2 regions of the Alteromonas sp. DY56-G5 genome follow, and region 1 is predicted to be linked to the other one. Evidence: predicted binding sites of a transcription regulator. Region 1 holds the regulator's gene; the other holds the start of a gene.
What was found. The regulator LexA, encoded in region 1, represses DNA repair genes until DNA is damaged. The targets are predictions, from matches to a motif close to TACTGTATNNNNATACAGTA.

Region 1 (9,899 bases):
ACGGTAATATCCCGAGGATCATCATGAGACAACGCCTCTTCTAAACTCAAGGTTCCATTACTTTGCTTTTGCGCTATGCTAGCTAAGCGTTGTTGCTTTTGGACCATGCGATCAAGTTGCCAGTACCCTAAACCGCACATAATCGCCACACTAAAGCCCGTGAGTAACCAAGGAATAACGTGGCGAGTGCGAGAAAACATGATTATTTCGCACCATGCAAAATTAGAATAAAAACAGAGGTGAATATGTTGATAAAAATAGTCCTTGTTGCGTTGGTGCTGTACATGATTGTGAACTTGTTCATGGCGATGCGAATCATGATGAAAAACGACACATCAAAAGGGCCTATGAGTAAGTACATTGGTCGACGCGTGCTCACTTCTGCCGTCATTGTTATTATTATTCTTATCGCTATTGGTACCGGTTTAATTACCCCAAACCCAAGGCCTTACTGAGTTTGGGGATTCCTTTTAAAGTACGTAAACAAAGATGTAGAGCATGACCCACACTACATCTACAAAGTGCCAGTACCAGCTCCCCGCCTGAAACGCGAAGTGGTTTTCAGGCGTGAAATGGCCTTTCAAGACCCTAAAAAACAGTACAATTAGAATGATGGTGCCAAGGGTCACATGCATGCCGTGAAACCCTGTGAGCATAAAGAAGGTGTTGCCGTAAATGCCTGACTGAAGCGTAAGCCCCAAGTCGCGATACGCATGTATGTACTCTTCTACCTGTAGGAACAAGAACCCACATCCAAGTAAGATAGTGATACCCAGCATTAGGGTTAGCTGTTTGCGTTTGTTTTGCTCTAGTCCCACATGAGCGAAGTGCAGTGTAATAGATGAGATAAGCAAGATAACCGTGTTGATTGTGGGCAACCCCGCAGCACTCATTTCCTGTGTGGAAGTGCCGCCTGGCGTTGACACCAGCGGCCACATGGCCTCAAAGGTCGGCCATAAGACCTCATTGGTCATAGCGTTGTTCGATGCGCCGCCCAGCCACGGAACGGAAATAAATCTCGCGTAGTAGAGGGCGCCGAAAAACGCAGCGAAAAACATCACCTCTGAAAAGATAAACCAGCTCATACCTTGTCGATATGAACGCCCCAGCTGATCGCTGTAAAGCCCTGCCATAGATTCGTCTATTTGATTTTTAAACCAACCTACAAGCATAACGAGCAATACTGCTATCCCCGCTAAAAGGATATGACCGCCATAGCCTGTTTCACCTTTGGTTGCTTGCACCACATAATTGCCCGCACCTACGGCGATAAGAAATAGAGCAACGGCCCCTACGATGGGCCATGGACTTTGTGCGGGTACATAATATTTTTGGTATTCGTGATTCTGTACTTCGGGTTGCATTTTCTTCTCCTTACCCCTTCGGCCTATTCGCCATTTGATGGTGTTGAAGCCATAAAGGGATTCGGTGTTGTCGTTAGGTCACTGGCTCGCGCTGTGACGTCATAGAGTGTGTACTGCAAGGTAAAAAACGTAATTTCTTCAGGTAGCTGAGGGTCTACATAAAACTGCATGGGCATATAGGCTTCACTACCCGCATCTAATGGCTGCTGATTGAAGCAGAAGCATTCAGTCTTGTTCAGGTACAGTGCTGCCGTTCCGGGGGATACAGAGGGAATGGCCTGAGCTACGATATTGCTTGATGCAGGGTTTCTCACATAAAACGATACCGTATTAAGTTCGCCAGGGTGCACTTTCACGCGCTTGGTTTCAGCACGAAACTCCCAGGGCATACCGGTATTTGTGCGAGTAATAAACTCGACGGTCACTTCTCGCGACTCATCAATCTCAACCGATTGATAAACCGCAGCCGTGCCTTCGGTTTTTCCGTTAATTCCCGTAACGTCGCAAAATACGTCGTACAAGGGAACAAGGGCAAAGCCGAAGCCAAACATGCCAATGACAATAGCAACAAGTTTAATAACCATCTTGTTGTTTGCGCTTTGCTGTGACATCACGTGACCTCCGGGTAAATCCATAGATGAAGGTTGGTAAACGCTTGTTTAGTCGTTTATCTCCCTCACCACCTGCAATGTGTGAATGTCATTCCCATCGGCTTTTGCCGGTTGAAAGGAATGACCTATTCACAACTCCACCTACCGTTACTTAACGACAGGTGGCGTTTCAAACGTGTGATAAGGAGCGGGTGATGGAATTTCCCATTCCAATCCTTCTGCGCCGTCCCAAACTTGCGCTGATACCGGCTCACCTTGCTTTTTGCATGCCTTGATAAGCAGGGCAAGAAAGATGAGCTGAGATAAACCGAATGCAAAACCACCCAGGCTTATCCATTTATTAAAATCAGCGAACTGCAATGCATAGTCAGGAATACGGCGTGGCATACCAGCCAAACCCACAAAGTGCATAGGGAAGAACAACACATTGACCGATACCAGTGAGCACCAGAAATGCCATTTAGCTAAAGCTGTGTCATACATTTTTCCCGTCCATTTAGGCAACCAGTAATACACCGCAGCCATGATGGAAAAGACCGCGCCAGTTACCAGTACATAGTGGAAATGGGCTACAACGAAGTAAGTGTCGTGATATTGGAAGTCCACGGGCGTGATCGCCAACATTAGCCCTGACAACCCACCAATGGTGAACAGCACAATAAAGGCAATAGCGAACATCATTGGCATTTCAAAGCTCAGTGAGCCGCGCCACATGGTCGCTACCCAGTTAAACACTTTTACGCCAGTAGGCACCGAGATAAGCATGGTGGCAAACATGAAAAACATTTCCATGTACACCGGCATGCCCGTGGTGAACATATGGTGAGCCCACACAACAAAAGAGAGCAGCGCAATCGACGCCGTGGCGTAAACCATAGACGCGTATCCAAACAGCTGCTTTCGAGAGAAGGTAGGAACAATTTGCGAGATAATGCCGAAAGCGGGCAAGATCATAATGTACACTTCAGGGTGCCCGAAGAACCAGAAAATATGCTGGAACATAACCGGGTCGCCGCCACCAGCAGCATCAAAAAAGCTCGTGCCAAAGAACTTATCAGTTAACACCATGGTAACCGCACCGGCGAGCACTGGCATTACCGCAATCAGCAAGAATGCCGTGATAAGCCACGTCCATACAAACAGCGGCATTTTCATCCAGGTCATGCCTGGCGCACGCATATTAAAGATGGTCACAATCACGTTAATCGCACCCATAATGGATGAAATACCCATGATGTGAACAGAGAACACAAACAACGCTGTCGAATCGCCACTGTAAGTCGTTGAAAGGGGCGCGTAGAAAGTCCATCCAAAAGCAGGGCCGCCGCCTTCCATAAAGAGCGAGCTCAATAGAATGAGAAAGGCACCTGGTAAAATCCAGAAGCTCCAGTTATTCATGCGCGGTAACGCCATGTCAGGGGCGCCGATCATCATGGGAATAAGCCAGTTTGCGAGCCCAGTAAAGGCTGGCATTACTGCACCAAATACCATGATAAGCCCGTGTACCGTAGTCATTTGGTTAAAGAAGTTTGGCTCTACAATTTGTAGACCGGGTTGGAATAGTTCAGCGCGGATCACCATGGCCATCGCACCACCAACTAAAAACATAATAAAGGCAAACCACAGGTAAAGTGTGCCTATGTCTTTGTGGTTAGTGGTAAACAACCAACGCGTTATCCCTTTAGGAATATGATCGTGGTGTTCATGGTCATCATGTAGGTGACCGTCATGAGGCGCAGAGGTATCTGGCGAAATAACTTCAGTTGCTTTGCTCATTGTCTGCTCCTAGTTTCCGTTTGCCACTGCGTTGACATCTTTGGCTTGAACCATATCGCCAGTTTTATTGCCCCAGGCATTTCGCTCGTAAGTGACTACGGCGGCAATTTCCTTAAGACTTAGCATTTTTCCAAACGCTTGCATGGCTGTTCCTGACTTTCCATGCAGCACGATGTCAATGTGACCTTGCTGATCTTCTAGTGCCATCTTGCTGCCTTTTAATGCCGGGAACACGCCAGGTAAACCTTCACCATTTGGCATATGGCAAGCAGCGCACGTTGCGTTGTATACTCGCTCGCCCTCTTTCATCAGTTCATCCATAGACATATTCATAGAAAGTAGACGCTGCTCTTCTTCTTTTGCTTTACGAACAATCTCTTCTTGTTCGCCCATCCACTTTTCAAACTCGGCGGGTTCTTTAGCAATTACCACAACCGGCATATAGCCGTGGTCTTTACCACAAAGCTCTGCGCACTGTCCGCGATAAATACCCGGCTCATTCACCTTGGCCCAAGACTCGTTAATAAAGCCGGGGTTGGCATCTTTTTTCACGGCAAAGTCAGGAACCCACCAAGAGTGGATAACGTCGTCAGAAGTAATAAGAAAGCGTACTTTTTTCCCAGTAGGAATAACCAAGGGACGGTCGACTTCCAGCAGGTAGTTATCTGTTTTCTGAAATTTGTTTTCTATTTGCTCGCGCTGAGTGGCGAGTAAAGAATAAAACTCTACATCGCTATCCATGTACTTGTAGTGCCATTTCCATTGAGAGCCTGTTACTAACACCGTCATGTCAGGCTCAGACGTGTCTTCCATAGCAATTAGAGTATTCGCTGCGGGTACCGCCATGAAAATAAGAATAAGGAAAGGAATAACGGTCCAAGCAATTTCGACCTTCACGTTTTCGTGAAAATTAGCTGGCTTGGCACCACGGGACTTTCTATGTAGATACATTGAAGCGAACATCACGCCAAAAACTACAACCGCGATACCTACACAAATGAAGAACATCAACATATGGAGGTCGTATACCTGCCCACTGATGTCGGTAGCACCGCGTCTCAAATTAAGCGAAGAGGCTTCTTCGCTTGCTTCTTGCGCAAAAAGCAAAGGGGAAAAAAGCAAAATTGGTATACTAGAACACCATTTTGCGAAAACGGTCGTTAGTTGTTTCACTCAGCACCTCCGTAATGGCGTGGTCAAAGACGCTGATTAATTTGCGCGATGCCCTACCAAATGGTTTGCGAACGATTGACCCATAACCTCAACTTGTAAAACAAATTTAGAGTCATTGTTATTATTTTGTTAATCTCTGTATAAGAATTGCGCAATAATGTCGTGCCGTCTAGTCTTTTCTATTAAAAATTTAACGAAGTGGTTAATTTTTAATCATTTACTAAAATGGTCGCGGGGAATTTCACGTGCAAAAAGAGAAAGCCATTGCTGTGGGATGCCCTTGGAATCAAACAGGCATTTTGAACACGGGGTTAAAGTAAGTGCTCGACTAACTAGTTAAGAAATCAATAAGTAATCGATTACTCAATGTCGATTTCAAACAAAATTCAAAATAAAAAATGGAAAATACTTGAAGCATTCATAGAAAGAATAACGTGAGTAATGATAAAAATAAGCGCGCAGAAAACCAACAGGTTTGCTGGGCAGGATAAAACCTAAGTTGGCAGATTGAAGAAAAAAACAGGAACAAAAGACATAAAAAAAGCGGCTAACGCGCCGCTTTTATACAAACAAGCTAAAATACTACATCCAGTCAGCGTTTCTGATCACACCCACCGCAATGCCTTCTATCGCAAAATGTTCAGTCGCCAAATCAACTTTTATTGGTGCAAACTCATCATTCTCAGCATGAAGCAATACTTCACGCCCGCGTTTCTCTAGACGCTTTACGGTGACGTCTTCATCTACACGCGCCACAACCACCTGACCGTTGTGTACATCAGTGGTGCGATGAACAGCGAGAAGGTCACCGTCTAAAATACCAATGTCTTTCATGCTCATACCGTTGACGCGTAGCAAAAAGTCGGCATGGGGTTGAAACAGTGCAGGATCTACTTTGTAGTGCGATTCAACATGCTCTTGCGCCAAGATCGGCTCACCAGCTGCAACACGCCCAATTAACGGTAGGCCTTCTTCTTCTTGTGCGTCGTTATCAAGAGGGATATTGAGCTTAATGCCACGAGACGTACCAGGCAAAATTTCAATCACGCCTTTACGCGCCAATGCTTTCAAATGTTCCTCTGCTGCATTAGCAGAACGAAAGCCAAGCTGACGGGCTATTTCCGCACGAGTAGGCGGCATTCCCGTTTCTAACATGGTTGTTTTAATAAGTTCTAAAACTTCGGTTTGTCGAGCTGTGAGTGGGCGCATAAAAGACCTGTCTGTTCATACAGTTCCTGTAAGTATATACACCTAAAACTAAATAACAAGCACTTGCCGCGTCTTTTGCGATCTGCAATAGCCTACGACAAGTGCTTTCCTCTTATTTTACGAGAAGAGCCATGTTCGGGTTACTAATTTGTAACTCCAGCTCCCCATCACTATTTTGACGTGTGCGCATGCCTTCAACATTATCGAGCCCAAGTCCAGGGCTTTGCCACACCACATTGCCTTTATTATCAACCTCAACCACGCGATATGCGATGCTGTCATAATAATTGTACGAATAGTCATTCTCGTTAGGCTGGTAGATAGCGAGAATCGACTGATTAGACGACGTCGTTGGAACAGCCGCTATATACTGAGGGTAGAATGACGGTGCTATAGTGTCTTTGAGTTCTAATGCATCGCTCGCCACGTCATAAACATTGATGGTGTTGTAGTTTCTATTTAAACACGCAAATTCAAGTTCGCTATCACTATCAAAATTTACCGTGAGCAATTGGTCACAATTGGTTTCCAATTCATTCAATCCAACAAATTCACCATCCTGCATTTTATAGAGCTTGAGCGAACTATAGCCCCCAACAGCAAAATAATGCACACCGTCTTTTTCAGAGGCAGCAAGCGCATTAATTGAAAAATCGTTAATGATTGAGTCGATAAGCACCTGATTCTCGATATCAAACGCTTTAAGTCGATTGTTCTCAATAATAACTGCATCGGCGTAACTATCGTTATTTACGTCAATGGCTTCAATAAACGAAATTTCACTATTCTGATTATTGTTCAGTGTCCACTGAATAGCGTTATCTGTAAGTCTCACGACATTAAACGACGAACTATAATCCAGTGCCCCTATTAGTAACTCACCCACACCGTCATTGTTGTAGTCTGTAACGACCGGTTTGCTATAGTTATAGACATCTTCGCCAACCTCAGCACTTATCGCAAAGTTATCCTCTTTATCTACCGATAAAATCTGAATAGATGATTCGTAACTACTTGTATCGCTAACAAAGACGGCTCTTTCATCATTATCGCCATAAGGTGCCCAACCCGCGGCATGATATCTACTCGCGCGCGGCGCACCTTTTATATCTGACAAGGCATATTCACCGTTGGCATCTTGTTGCGCTACTAAAATTTGATTCTCACCAGTCCAAATAATGTCGTCCACATTGTCATTGTCTAAATCGTCAATGAGAAGTGACATGCCACTGTAAGTGTTGTGGTTAAGAGCCCACTGCTCAGAGATTTGTCCCGCTTCTAATGCAAAACCTCTAACTTGTCCCCACTGACACTCGGAGACAACCACTATTCCTTCTGTAGCTGGGCTTTCTTTACTATAGGCGATATCACAAATGTCACCATGTTCCGCCGTTGCCAAACTGCTTTTCGATACTGCAGAGTAGATTGAGATATCATTCCAACTATCGGCACCGATGATTTCATCTACACCATCGTTATTCATATCACCCAGCACAACAAATGCGTCGCTGAACCCGCTACCGTATAGCCATTGGTTGGCACCGCTTTCGATATCAAATACATAACCATTGTTCGTTACCATTTCTATCGATGCGTCATCATCTACGTTACCAAAAGCAAGGTTATTGACGCCGTCAATATCGTACTGTTGCAACTGCTCACCTGTGCGAACATCTACAATGGCAATAGAAGTCGCATTGTAATATTCGCTCCCATATAAATAAGCAACTTCATCAACCCCGTCACCATTGATGTCATAAAATAAGCCAGAAATAATACTATCTTCAATAATAAACACCGCTTCTGCGTTACTTTCGCGGTCTTTTATTACAGACAATCCCTGTTGAGTAAGAAGGTAGATTTCATCATTATTGTCACCATCAACATCTTGGGTATGCACGCTTCTAATTTCGCCTTTAGTAGGCAGTTTATACGGATACACATAGGTATTTTTAAGCGTATTACCTTCTAGCGAAAATGCGCCCACGTTGCGAGCATTTACCGTGATAAGTTCACTTGCACCATTGGTCGAAGCAATAGCAAAGCCGTGATTATAAATTGGTGTCATCACAGTAGTACGAGCATAAGCCGGGGCCTTGTCCGCATAAGAAGTGATTTCGAGCGTTTGTTGGGATTCAGTTCCGTCTAAGCTAGCGAAACTAAACATATAAGTTTGAGCGTTGAAAAGTTGATTCGCAGGTACATTCCAGGTCATCAGACCTTCCGCATTTAACGAAGCACCGGGAGGCGCTGAAATAAGCTCTCCCGCGACGTCATCGTCAACTCTGTCTGGGTCACTCATCGATACGGTAAACTCTACGTATCCGCCCGCAGTTACTACTTCAGGCATATTCGATGCAGTGAGCGTCATAGGAGAATTGCCGATCTCAACGAAAGTAGGCTGGGATTCAACAACGTTAATACCGTCTGACACCACCATGGTAACTTTAACTTCATCACCGAAGACTGCGCTGTAAGGTGGCAGCGTGGTACCATTAACATCGTCAAGGACTACACCATTTACATACCAGCGAAACGAAATCACCAGCTCTGAGTCGGGAGTATCTGAATCATGATAGTAGCCAGGCTCAACGGTGACTTCATCTGTGGTATAGACAGTCTCATAGGCATAGTAATAAGGCTGATTCACTACAGGAGGTACGGATATCGCATCGATATCTGAAAGCGCAAGGCCAGTATGATTTCCGCTGGCAAACGCTGTTAGATTATTAAAGTATACACCTACATCGTAAATATCATCGCCGTTGTTATCTTCGCCATAGCGAACAGCGCCATCAATAACGTCAATTCCAGCCGTTTTATCTCCTTTTACGACCAGCGAGCCAGATGACGAATAGGGAAGGTCGCCCTGATCAGAAGAATATGCAAAGTCCAATTTGCCTTTAGACGCAATGTAGATTGAACCATTAAGTTCAGACACGAAGGTGTTGTTTGTCACCCCTTCTGCTGATGTGCCACTGACCTTGTAAGTTTCACCATTGTGCGTGACAGTAAGATACTGCCTCGTCTCTTCATAAAACGTACCTGTTTGTGGGCGGTAGCGAAAATCAACACTTAAGTAGCCTTTTAATGTTGTGCGCACGCCACCGTCTAGCATAGACAAAGTAGTGAAATAAGACGTTACTTCGGAGCTGTTTTCACCTGCGTCAGTAATAACTAGCGAAAATTGTCCGTCATACCGAGTGGAGTCGTAATATTGAATGCACTGATCATAGTCTACAGTAATCGTTCCTTTACCCGTGTCTTCATCAAGCTTACCTGAGTATGTTACTGATCCTGATTCATAGCACTCGGTCGTACCTTCAACGTTGCCGTTCTCATCTAGGAAGGTGTAGATATCATATTGATCTACATAGGGTGAGCCACTTGTATTGTCACCAAAGAGCGTGATGTAAACCTCTTGTACTGCGCTGATATCCACAGTAGAGACTTTCGTTTCTCCACTGTAGTTCGCATCAGCATAGGTGGTTGCCGCCGAGTTTAGTCGTGACTCTGAGTAATCTAAAGGATTTGATAAAATTTCTAGTGCTGTCGGCTCAGGTGGAGGTGGTGGGTTTGTAGGTGGAGAAGAATCAGAGCCACCTCCACCACCACACGCAGTTAGAGCTAAAAGAGAAAAAAGGCCAGAAAAACCCAAGCGCGAAGTTTTCATACATCGTCCCTGATTTAAAAGGCATGTCGGCTTTTTAGTTAAAAGCTCAAAACAAGCCTAATTATTAAGTTTAATAAAATATTCGTTTTTTAT
Region 2 (9,899 bases), on a different contig from region 1:
CTCAATTTGTCTAAACCTGCTTGCGCAGCGATGCCGAGCATGGCTTGGTCGGTACCTTGAAGATGAATGTCGATTGAGCGACCGTTTCCAAAGCCGCCGAACAAATTGCCTTGTTGTGAAAAGGTCTGTGTATCCGGCAAATCCTTTAAAATTTCATCGCGAACAATGGCTTCTAACTCTTTGACCTTAGACTGATCTTTAGCGCGCACACCCAAATTTCCGCCATTTGGCCATGTGATAATGTAGTAGTTTTTCAGCGCTGGCTGCTTTTCTCCGTCCATATAGGGCTGCAGTCTCTCAACGATAATTGGCATCACTTCTTCACTAATAAAGTTTTCACTGGCACCCGCAGGCAAACTTAAGAAGGCGTCAACGGCATCGCGTTTTACGGGCGGCAAATAATCCATGGAAGGCATAAGCAAAACACTACCTGTAATAGGCACGCCCATGAGTGTTAGAACTAATACAAGGCGGCGAAGCGGCGTACTTGATAGCGACATAATAGCGCGGGTTATCTTAGCCCATACCCGCTGTAAGCTATCAGCTGGCATGTTGCCATTAAGGTATTTAGCGGCAACGACGGGCAATACCGTTACCGCAACCACTAGCGACATACACACTGCAATGGCAATGGTAAGAGCGAGGTCAGCAAACAATTGCCCTTCAACATCTTCCAAAAACATGACGGGAATAAAAATAGCAACGGTGGTGGCTGTTGACGCCATGAGGGCACCAAACACTTCTTTCGTTCCCCGATGGGCACAATCCTCCATGTGCGTTTGTGAATTTGGGTCTTTATTTTCGATTTCGGCTTCGGCGCTCTTGCGCGTTCTTACAATGTTTTCCAGCACGACAATAGCGGCATCTAGCACCATACCTACCGCGAAGGCGAGTCCTGCCAGTGAAATGATATTGAGCGAGCGACCGGTAAGTTGAAGCACCACAAAAGTGCTAAGTAGTGAGATAGGAATGGCCAATGCCACAATGAGCGTTGCCCGCAGCTGGCGCATAAAGAGCCAAAGCACGGCAATGGCAAGCAGCACGCCTATAAATAAATTGCTGGTAACTAGCTGCACCGCTCTATAGATAAACACTGAGGCATCGAAGCTTTGCGCCATTACTAACTGTTCAGGGGCCAAGTCCTGTTCGTTTATTTGTGCAACTTTTGCTTTTACGGCTTCTAAGGTAGCTAAAACATTGGCGTTGTTTTGTCTGTCTACGCGAATAGATATGGCCGGATTGCCGTTTTGCACACTGTAGTTTGCACCGTCAGCGCGGGTGATTTTAATTTCGGCAATGTCATTTAAAGTGATCGGGCTGCCGTCTCGCCATTCAAGGATCATTTCACCCATTTGCGTAGGCTCGTAGCGACCTTCAAAACGCAGGGTATAGCGTCTTCTGCCCACATCGACAAAGCCGCCTGAAATATCATTCGCACGCCCCAACTCGTTGGCAACTGCCGTTAGGTCAATGCCTAACTGCGCCGCTTTAAACGGGTCGAAAACAATTTGAAACTCCTCAACGCCGCCAACCCCGCTTTCCATACGTGCTCTGGCCACGCCTGGAATAGCCTCAAGCTGAGGTTTAATGACATCGGTAAAAAAGGTTACATAGGTATTAATTTCGTTTGGATTGCCCGGAAGGCGCTGAAGAAAAAAGTAGGTCAAAGCGGGGGCGTCTCCCCCACTTCCAGCAAGCATAATATTAGGGGACAAGGCATCGCGAGGTAGTGGCGGTACGCGATTCATGCGGCTAATCACTTCAATGAGCGTTTTCTGCATGTCCGTATCTAAACCAAACTCTAGATTAATCCACGCATTACCTTGGTTTGCCCATGCATTCATCGACTCAAGGCCAGGGATCCCTTGCAGCACTTCCTCTTGAGGTTCAATGATCTCCGACTCAATTTCTTGGGGCGACGCAGCGCGCCACGAGGTCTGGATGTTAATATTCGGTCTTTCAATGTCAGGAAACAGCTGTACAGGTAAATTAAACAGGCTATATAGCCCTAAAAATACCAGCAGTGTTATTCCTATACCTACCCCAGTCGCGTTTTTTATTGCTTGCTTAGTGATGTCCATAATATGGCACTTATGCTTTTTATTGTTTGGTTTACTATAGGTCGCAGGAATGACAGAAAAAGTTTAAAGCCATGACACTAAGAATTTCAGCGATTATTAACATTTTGTTTAAACACCGTTTAAAAAACGTTATTTATCGCAGATGAGTGGACCTCAAAAATACGCCATTTGTCGGCGCTGGACATATTTGCTTACACCCACCGTTAATTAGGCGTCGCGACGTGGAGTGAGGGTAGGGATATTTTTAACTCGCCCTTCGGGAAGGTTTGGCAAGCATCACTATGGGAATTTAAAAAGCAACGGCCATTCCTACATTCCCACGCTTTGCTAGGAAACTTACCAGCACCTTCTGGGTGGGCAATCATCTATGCGGATTGGTATTGTTCTTTAAGTATCGAACAAAAATTTAGAGCAAAAAAAAGCCGCTCTAGGAGCGGCTTTTTTCAAATACGTCAGCGATTACGCTTCAGCAATGATGATCACTTTGATTGAAGTGATAACGTCAGAGTGAAGTTGTAAGTCGATGTCATACTCACCAGTTTCACGAAGAGTACCAGTAGGTAGTTTAACTTCTGCTTTTTGTACTTCAACGCCAGCTGCAGTGATTGCATCAGCGATGTCACGAGTACCAACAGAGCCAAATAGTTTACCTTCGTCACCAGCAGGAGCTGCGATTGTAACTTCAGCAAGCTCAGCAACTTTTTCAGCGCGTGCGTTAGCAGCAGCTAGTTGCTCAGCAATTTTCGCTTCAAGTTCAGCACGACGTGCTTCGAACTTTTCAACGTTGTCTTTAGTTGCAGGAACCGCTTTACCCTGTGGGAAAAGGAAGTTACGAGCGTAACCAGACTTAACAGTCACTTGGTCGCCCAGGCCGCCAAGGTTGGCGATTTTATCTAGTAGGATGATATTCATCTTAGCTAACCCTTATATTCGCCAAATTACTTGTGTGAATCAGTGTACGGAAGCAACGCAAGGAAACGTGCGCGCTTGATCGCAGAAGACAGCTGACGCTGATATTTTGCGCTTGTACCAGTAATACGGCTAGGGACAATTTTACCGCTCTCAGTGATGTAGTTCTTAAGAGTAGCGATATCTTTGTAATCAATCTCAGTCACACCTTCTGCAGTGAAACGGCAGAACTTACGACGTCTGAAAAAACGAGCCATGGGTGATCTCCTTAAGCGTTGTCTTCAGTGGTTTCAGTTTTCTTTTCCGCGCGATCTTGGCGAGGAGCAGAATCGTCACGACGCTCACGACGAGGCTCTTCTTTCATCATTGGAGAAGGCTCAGTCACAGCAGTCTTAGTGCGCATAACCATGTTACGTAGGATCACGTCGTTGAAACGGAAAGCATTTTCCAATTCATCAACAGCTTCTGCAGACGCTTCAGCATTGATTAGTACGTAGTGGGCTTTGTGCAGCTTTTCAATTGGGTAAGCCAGTTGACGACGGCCCCAATCTTCTAAACGATGAATCTGACCACCGTCTTGCTTTAGGATTGTGGTATAACGCTCGATCATACCAGGTACTTGTTCACTCTGATCAGGGTGAACCATAAATACGATTTCGTAATGACGCATTATAGCTCCTTACGGTTGTAGCCTCGACAGTACAGCCGACTGTATGGAGACAAGGAACGAATTGGGATGGCTGTAAGGGCGCGCATTATACGCAGCAGTTACTAATTGCACAAGCATTAATCACCTTTAGAGCAATCATTTGCCCTTTCCCCAAACACTACGCTCAGACATTTAATCAAAATACTGTTTATTTATACAGTAAAATACTGTACAGTTTTTGTGTCTTTAATAAACAGGGGACCTACCATGGCCATTACCACACAGTATGTTGTTACGCACAAAGGGGTAGAAAAATTGGTAACTACCGACAAAAAAGAAGCCGATCAGTATGACAAAATGCTCGATGCAGCAGATAACCTTGCTGACTACATTCATGCGAAGGGCATCAAGCTAGACGATAGCGTAGTGGAAGAGCTCACCATCATGCTGTCTAAAAACAAAGATAAAATCAGTAAGATTTTCAAAGGCGCTACCGCAGAAAGCGTATTAGAAGATGAAAGCGCAGAAGTGGTAAAGCTACAAGCTAACGGCTGATAATTTAGGCGCGCCTCTCTTTTGCGTCGTTATGATGAGCAATTAATAAGAGCAATTGCCGCTTTAGGCTGATGAGATCTGATAGCATAGCTATACGCAAAAATGTTATTTGATAACATTACCTCAACGCGGCAATGTGTTTTCTCTGGTTTTTAACTGGGTGAACAGACGTGTCGCTTTTGCTAATGTGAACATAAGACGTAAATACAGGTCGGGTTTAGCGTGAATACCATCAATAAAAAAAATAGCACTCACTCCCAGCGCAACGCAGTGTCTGAAGAGCACAACGCAGTGAATAAAGAGCGCAACACAGCGATTGAAGTTAGCAATTTACAGTTTTCGTACACCAAAGAAAGTCCCCCCATCATTGACATTAAAGCGTGGCAAGTTTCGCAAGGTGAGCACGTTTTTCTCTCAGGGCCTTCGGGTAGCGGAAAGAGCACATTGCTCAATTTGCTGTGCGGAACATTAACTCCAACTCAGGGCGACATTGCCTTATTAGCGCAGCCTTTCTCCACATTATCGAACCGACAGCGGGACAAGTTTAGAGCACGCAGTATCGGCGTTGTTTTTCAACAATTTAATCTTATTCCCTACCTTTCTGTGGCACAGAACATTAATGCGGCGGTGTATTTTGCAAGTACAAACGTCAGCAAGACAGCATCAGACGCAAAGCTTCGTCATTTACTGGACAAGCTACAGCTGCCTTCTCACGTGCTGCATGCGAAAGCTGACGCATTGAGTATTGGTCAGCAGCAGCGCGTTGCCATTGCCAGAGCACTGATTAACGACCCACAATTATTAATTGTCGATGAACCTACCTCTGCCCTAGATACCGATGCCAGAGATAGTTTTATGTCGCTGCTAAAAGACGTTGCAGGTGAAAGCACCATGATTTTTGTTAGTCACGATAAAGCCATGGAGAGTTATTTCGACCGCCACTGCAGCATGAGTGAATTAAGCCCAAGTACAAACCACTTAAAAACGCGAGGCGATGAGGCCCCAAAAGCACAGGAGCGTGCGTAATGCTAAGTACCATTGCTATTGAAAGCTTAAAGCGCAGGAAAACAACGGCAATCCTCACACTTTTAAGCATTACCATCAGCATTAGTTTACTTTTGTGCGTGGACATTATTCGCACCCAAGTTAAAACCAGTTTTACGCGCACCGTTTCTGGTGTAGATCTTATTGTTGGCGCACCAAGTGGACAGCTTAATTTACTCCTGTCATCAGTGTTTAATATAGGCACTCCCACCAAAGGTATTGAATATAAAAGTATTGCGGCGCTTCAATCTAACAAGCAGGTATCGTGGCTTATCCCACTATCTTTGGGTGATACCCACAGAGGTTTTAGAGTAGTAGGTACGACCAACAGCTTTTTCGACCACTTTAAATACGGTGATATGCAATCACTTGAAATGGCAGCAGGCTCGACATTTACGCAGCCACTGTCTACCGTTATTGGCGCAGATATCGCCAAATCATTGGGGTACAAGGTAGGGGATAAGATTATTATTTCCCATGGTCTGGGTAGCGTATCGTTCAACAACCATGACGATCACCCTTTCACTATCTCAGGCATAGTTAAGAAAACCGGTACGCCCGTAGATAAAGCCGTATACGTTACCCTACAGGGACTTGAAGAAGCCCACACAGGACCTAAACATTCGCCCACCTCAATGTTAGGCCGTAAATCTGCTGACAAGGCGAACGAGCATGAGCATGAACATGAGCATGAGCATGAGCATGAGCATGAGCATGAGCATGACGAGCATACAAAAGAACATGCAGTTTACAATAGCGAAGCGTTTACGCCTGAGTCAGTATCCGTGGTGATGCTGGGGCTTAAACATCGGGTAACTGCACTGCAGCTTCAGTATCAAATTAATCAAAGTAAAAAAGAGCCGCTAATGGCTATTCTACCGGGCATGGCACTCGCAGAACTTTGGCAAATTATGGGAAATGTTGAATCGCTATTGCTTGGCCTTTCCGGTCTTATCGTCATCTGCGCGTTAATTGGGCTTGCGACTATGCTGCTGGCAACGATGAGAGAGCGTTATCAAGAAATCGCCGTTTTACGAACTATAGGCGCAGGACCGTTTACCTTACTGCTACTCATACAGATTGAAGCGATGCTGCTTACGATTGTGAGTGCCGCACTGAGTTTAGGCTTGGTAGCTGGGCTTATGAGCGCACTAAAACCTTGGTTAAGCAGTACCTATGGGTTGTTTTTAAGCAGCCCACTGTTTGGACAAAGCAGTGTTATTATCATTTTACTGATACTGGGGTGCACATACTTGGTTTCGCTATTCCCCGCTGTGGCGGCCTACAGACGCGGCCTACACGCGGGACTAAACGCGAACTCATAAATACCCATGCCTACAGCGTTGTTTCCGGTTTTATAGGCTTTTATTTAGCCCCACATCTATGCGCCAATAGGCAATAGGTCTTTTAATGGATCGAGCTTAAGCGAGCTGGAGAGAGTATTACTCTCCCACTCGCTTATCTGTACTGAAACGCAATATTAGCTCGTGAACCTGATTAACCGTTGCGCGCAAATCGTGACTTGCTGCAAGCGATGCTTCAGATGAACGCTGGGTTTCAGACGCGCCGTCAGCGACTTCTACTAACTGCTGGTTAATATGCTCTGCCACCGTGCTTTGTTCTTCTACCGCTGAAGACATCTCTACCGTGGCATCAGCGATACCTTTTACTGCATTGTTAATTTCAAACAATGCACCTCGGGTTTCTTCTACTATAGCGCTGCCGTGCTCAGCTGAAGCTAGCCCTTCCGTCGATACCCTAACAGCGCGGTCAGAACGCTCAGCCAATTCATTAATGATGTTGTGGATTTTATCGGTCGATTCGCGAGTTTTCGAAGCTAAAGTACGAACCTCATCGGCAACAACCGCAAAACCTCTTCCTTGTTCGCCAGCCCTTGCAGCTTCGATCGCAGCATTAAGCGCTAACAGGTTAGTTTGCTCAGCGATGGTCGAGATGATATTGGCCGCTTCGCCAATATCGCTGGTTGACTGAGCCAACTCTGTCACTGTGGTAGAGATAGACTCAACCGCCTCGCGTAAGGCGACAATCGCCTGCATGGCTTGTTCTGCTTTTTGGTTGCCTGTCTCTACATTAGATGCCGCTGTCCTTGCGCTCTTTGCGTTACTTTCTACTCGTTCGGCAACTTCTTGAATCGCTTGACTCATTTGCGTTACCGCAGACGCAATTTGCTGTGTAGCTTGATTTTGCTGAACAACCGCGGCACTGGTGCTTTCTGCTTGTTGATGCGTGGTGTTAGCTATCGATTCGAGCCCCGCTGACGCATCTTTAATTCGGGTTAATGCCGTGCGATTTCTGGCAAGTTCACACCCCAGTGCAAGTTTGGCTTGGCTTATGTGAGGGGGGTCTGGGAAGTAGGTTTGTGCCACCGTTTCATTAGCGTAGCTTTCTGGGCTAAGAGAAAGCAGCGCGCCCCAGTCTTTTCTTGTCTTGGTTTCTTGAGCAATCATTAAAACTACAGCTCCAAGCAGCGCAATGCCTGCCGCTGCCCAACCATGGGTAAACGCGAGTACTAAAACAAGTAGGGCGCTTAACAATATTGCTGGCGCCATGTGCATTAGCCCTTGCCCCAGTCGCGACATCGGTGATACCGCAGATTTTCCTTCCTGCATTCTGGCGTAAACACTAGATGCGCGTGCTATTTCGTCATTTAACGCCGGCACTCGAACAGATTCGTAGCCTACTACTGACTTACCTTCATAAACGGGAGTCACAAACGCCGAAACCCAATAGTGATCGCCATTTTTTCTTCTGTTTTTAACTAACCCAATCCAGCTTTGCCCTGATTCCAAAGTACGCCACATTTCTTTGAACACAGGAGCAGGCATATCTGGATGACGGATAATGTTGTGATTTTTACCAATGAGTTCTTCACGACTGAAGCCACTTGCTTCTACAAATGCGCTATTACAATGCTGGATTACACCGCGCTTATCGGTAGATGAAATAAGACGATGATGTGCGGGAAACTTGTACTCTTTCTGGGTAACTGGCTGATTATTTCTCATTGGGTGCTTTCTCCATGTAGCAAAGCAATCATCCGTTAATCGTAGGAAATGTTGCTTACCTCCTAAGACTAGAACATAAACAAATTCTGTCTAGCAGGAAGAAAAAATTAGAGAAATTCTATATTCTATCAGCTATTTAGGAAAGCAATTTATACTTTAGGCTAGAGGTAACAAAACGGTAACGCGCGTACCCTTTCCTTCTTCGCTAGTGATATTTATCTTTCCGTTGTGCTCTTCAACAATAGTCATGGAAATAGACATTCCCAACCCTGTTCCCTCGCCGGGTGGTTTAGTTGTAAAAAAGGGCGTGAATATTCTATCCAGTGTTTCTTTCGACATACCAATACCCTCGTCTTCTACGATAAGCATGGCGCTTTTGTCATCTTGCTGCACTTTTAGTGTTATGGACTTCCCTTCTGGTGTTGCATAAATAGCATTGGTCACAAAGTTAACCAACACCTGCTGGATCTGTCCTGCATTACCAAGGAAATAGACATCCTTATCGGGTACTTCTACATTAAGTTTGTTTTTGTACCTGTGCAGATTGTTCGTTAGCTTGATCACCGTGTTCATGGCGTCAATGGCACTAATTTGTGTATGCTTTCCTGAACCAGGATACGAAAAACTTCGCAGCGCTTTTACAATTTCAATAATACGTTCAATGCCCTCGTGAGATTCATTGAACATCTCTGTAATTTCGCTCGCACTTTCTTGTAGTGAAAAGCGTTTTTCCAGCGCCTCGAACTGCGACTCTACCTCTCCACCAGCAGTGCGACAAAGCTTGCCTATTTCTTCTAACGCGTGTTGATAATCGCTAAAAATTTCTTTTGCAACCACCGTATTGCTTCGAACATAACCGATAGGGTTATTGATTTCGTGTGCTATACCCGCAGCAAGTTGTCCCAACATCGCCATCTTGTCTGCACTAACCAGCCTTTCTTCTAGAAAGTCTCTGTCTTTTTTAACCGAACTCAATTCTATTTGCCGACTGGTGAGCTCAGTTTTTTTGTTCTGGTAACGAGACGTAATGTTTAGATAATGTTTGGTGGTATCAAGAACGTGTAGCGTTTCTTCTTCTAAGTGATCGTCTTTGGTAAGCAACACGAGCCAAGCGAATTCGCCGTCTGCCATTTCATGCATAAAGTGAAGTAGCCTTGCTTCTTCTTTTGTATCTGGTCGCTCCACTGCATTAACGCACCAGTGGGAATAGCTCTCACGCAGTGTCAGAGGGGTTTCGTCTTTGAGAAGTTTGGCGAGCTCGGGAGAGCTATACCATCCATTTTCATGAGATAGCACCTGGCTATCATCCCCCACCGTTAGCGCTTCACCTTCTACAATAAATGCTTTTCCACAATGGGCACCGCTAAATTCGACCGCCGATTCCAGCGCAGAAAATATAAAACTCTTACCCGGCTGAGCATTTGAAAGCTGTGATGCGGCACGGTTAAGGTACAACAACTCCCTTTCCCGCTGTTTTGAATCTTTTAAGGCTTTTCTTAGCGCTTGATTCGCTAAGTAAGCATCTTGTGAGTAGGTTTCAAGAAAAGACTCTGCGTTTTTACGCGCTATTTTTTGACGTTTAAGCTGTCGTTCTAAAGAGTTAACGCGGGCTTCCAGCGCTAGAATGCGCTCTTG

Region 2: NO989_RS00650 (YebG family protein) is a predicted target of LexA. The motif match lies at 3,842-3,861, and genes of this name have one in related genera.

Annotation. Positions count from the first base shown of each region.
Region 1 covers NZ_JANHZQ010000007.1:40,925-50,823, forward strand. The annotation lists gene NO989_RS05235 (SURF1 family protein) at 1-200, opposite strand, end outside; gene NO989_RS05240 (DUF2909 domain-containing protein) at 246-455, shown strand; gene NO989_RS05245 (cytochrome c oxidase subunit 3) at 471-1,364, opposite strand; gene NO989_RS05250 (cytochrome c oxidase assembly protein) at 1,388-1,975, opposite strand; gene ctaD (cytochrome c oxidase subunit I) at 2,123-3,751, opposite strand; gene coxB (cytochrome c oxidase subunit II) at 3,761-4,924, opposite strand; gene lexA (transcriptional repressor LexA) at 5,507-6,133, opposite strand; gene NO989_RS05270 (hypothetical protein) at 6,246-9,806, opposite strand.
Region 2 covers NZ_JANHZQ010000001.1:162,186-172,084, reverse strand. The annotation lists gene NO989_RS00670 (efflux RND transporter permease subunit) at 1-2,081, opposite strand, end outside; gene rplI (50S ribosomal protein L9) at 2,541-2,993, opposite strand; gene rpsR (30S ribosomal protein S18) at 3,020-3,247, opposite strand; gene rpsF (30S ribosomal protein S6) at 3,259-3,660, opposite strand; gene NO989_RS00650 (YebG family protein) at 3,907-4,194, shown strand; gene NO989_RS00645 (ABC transporter ATP-binding protein) at 4,417-5,220, shown strand; gene NO989_RS00640 (ABC transporter permease) at 5,220-6,563, shown strand; gene NO989_RS00635 (PAS domain-containing methyl-accepting chemotaxis protein) at 6,681-8,264, opposite strand; gene NO989_RS00630 (sensor histidine kinase) at 8,421-9,899, opposite strand, start outside.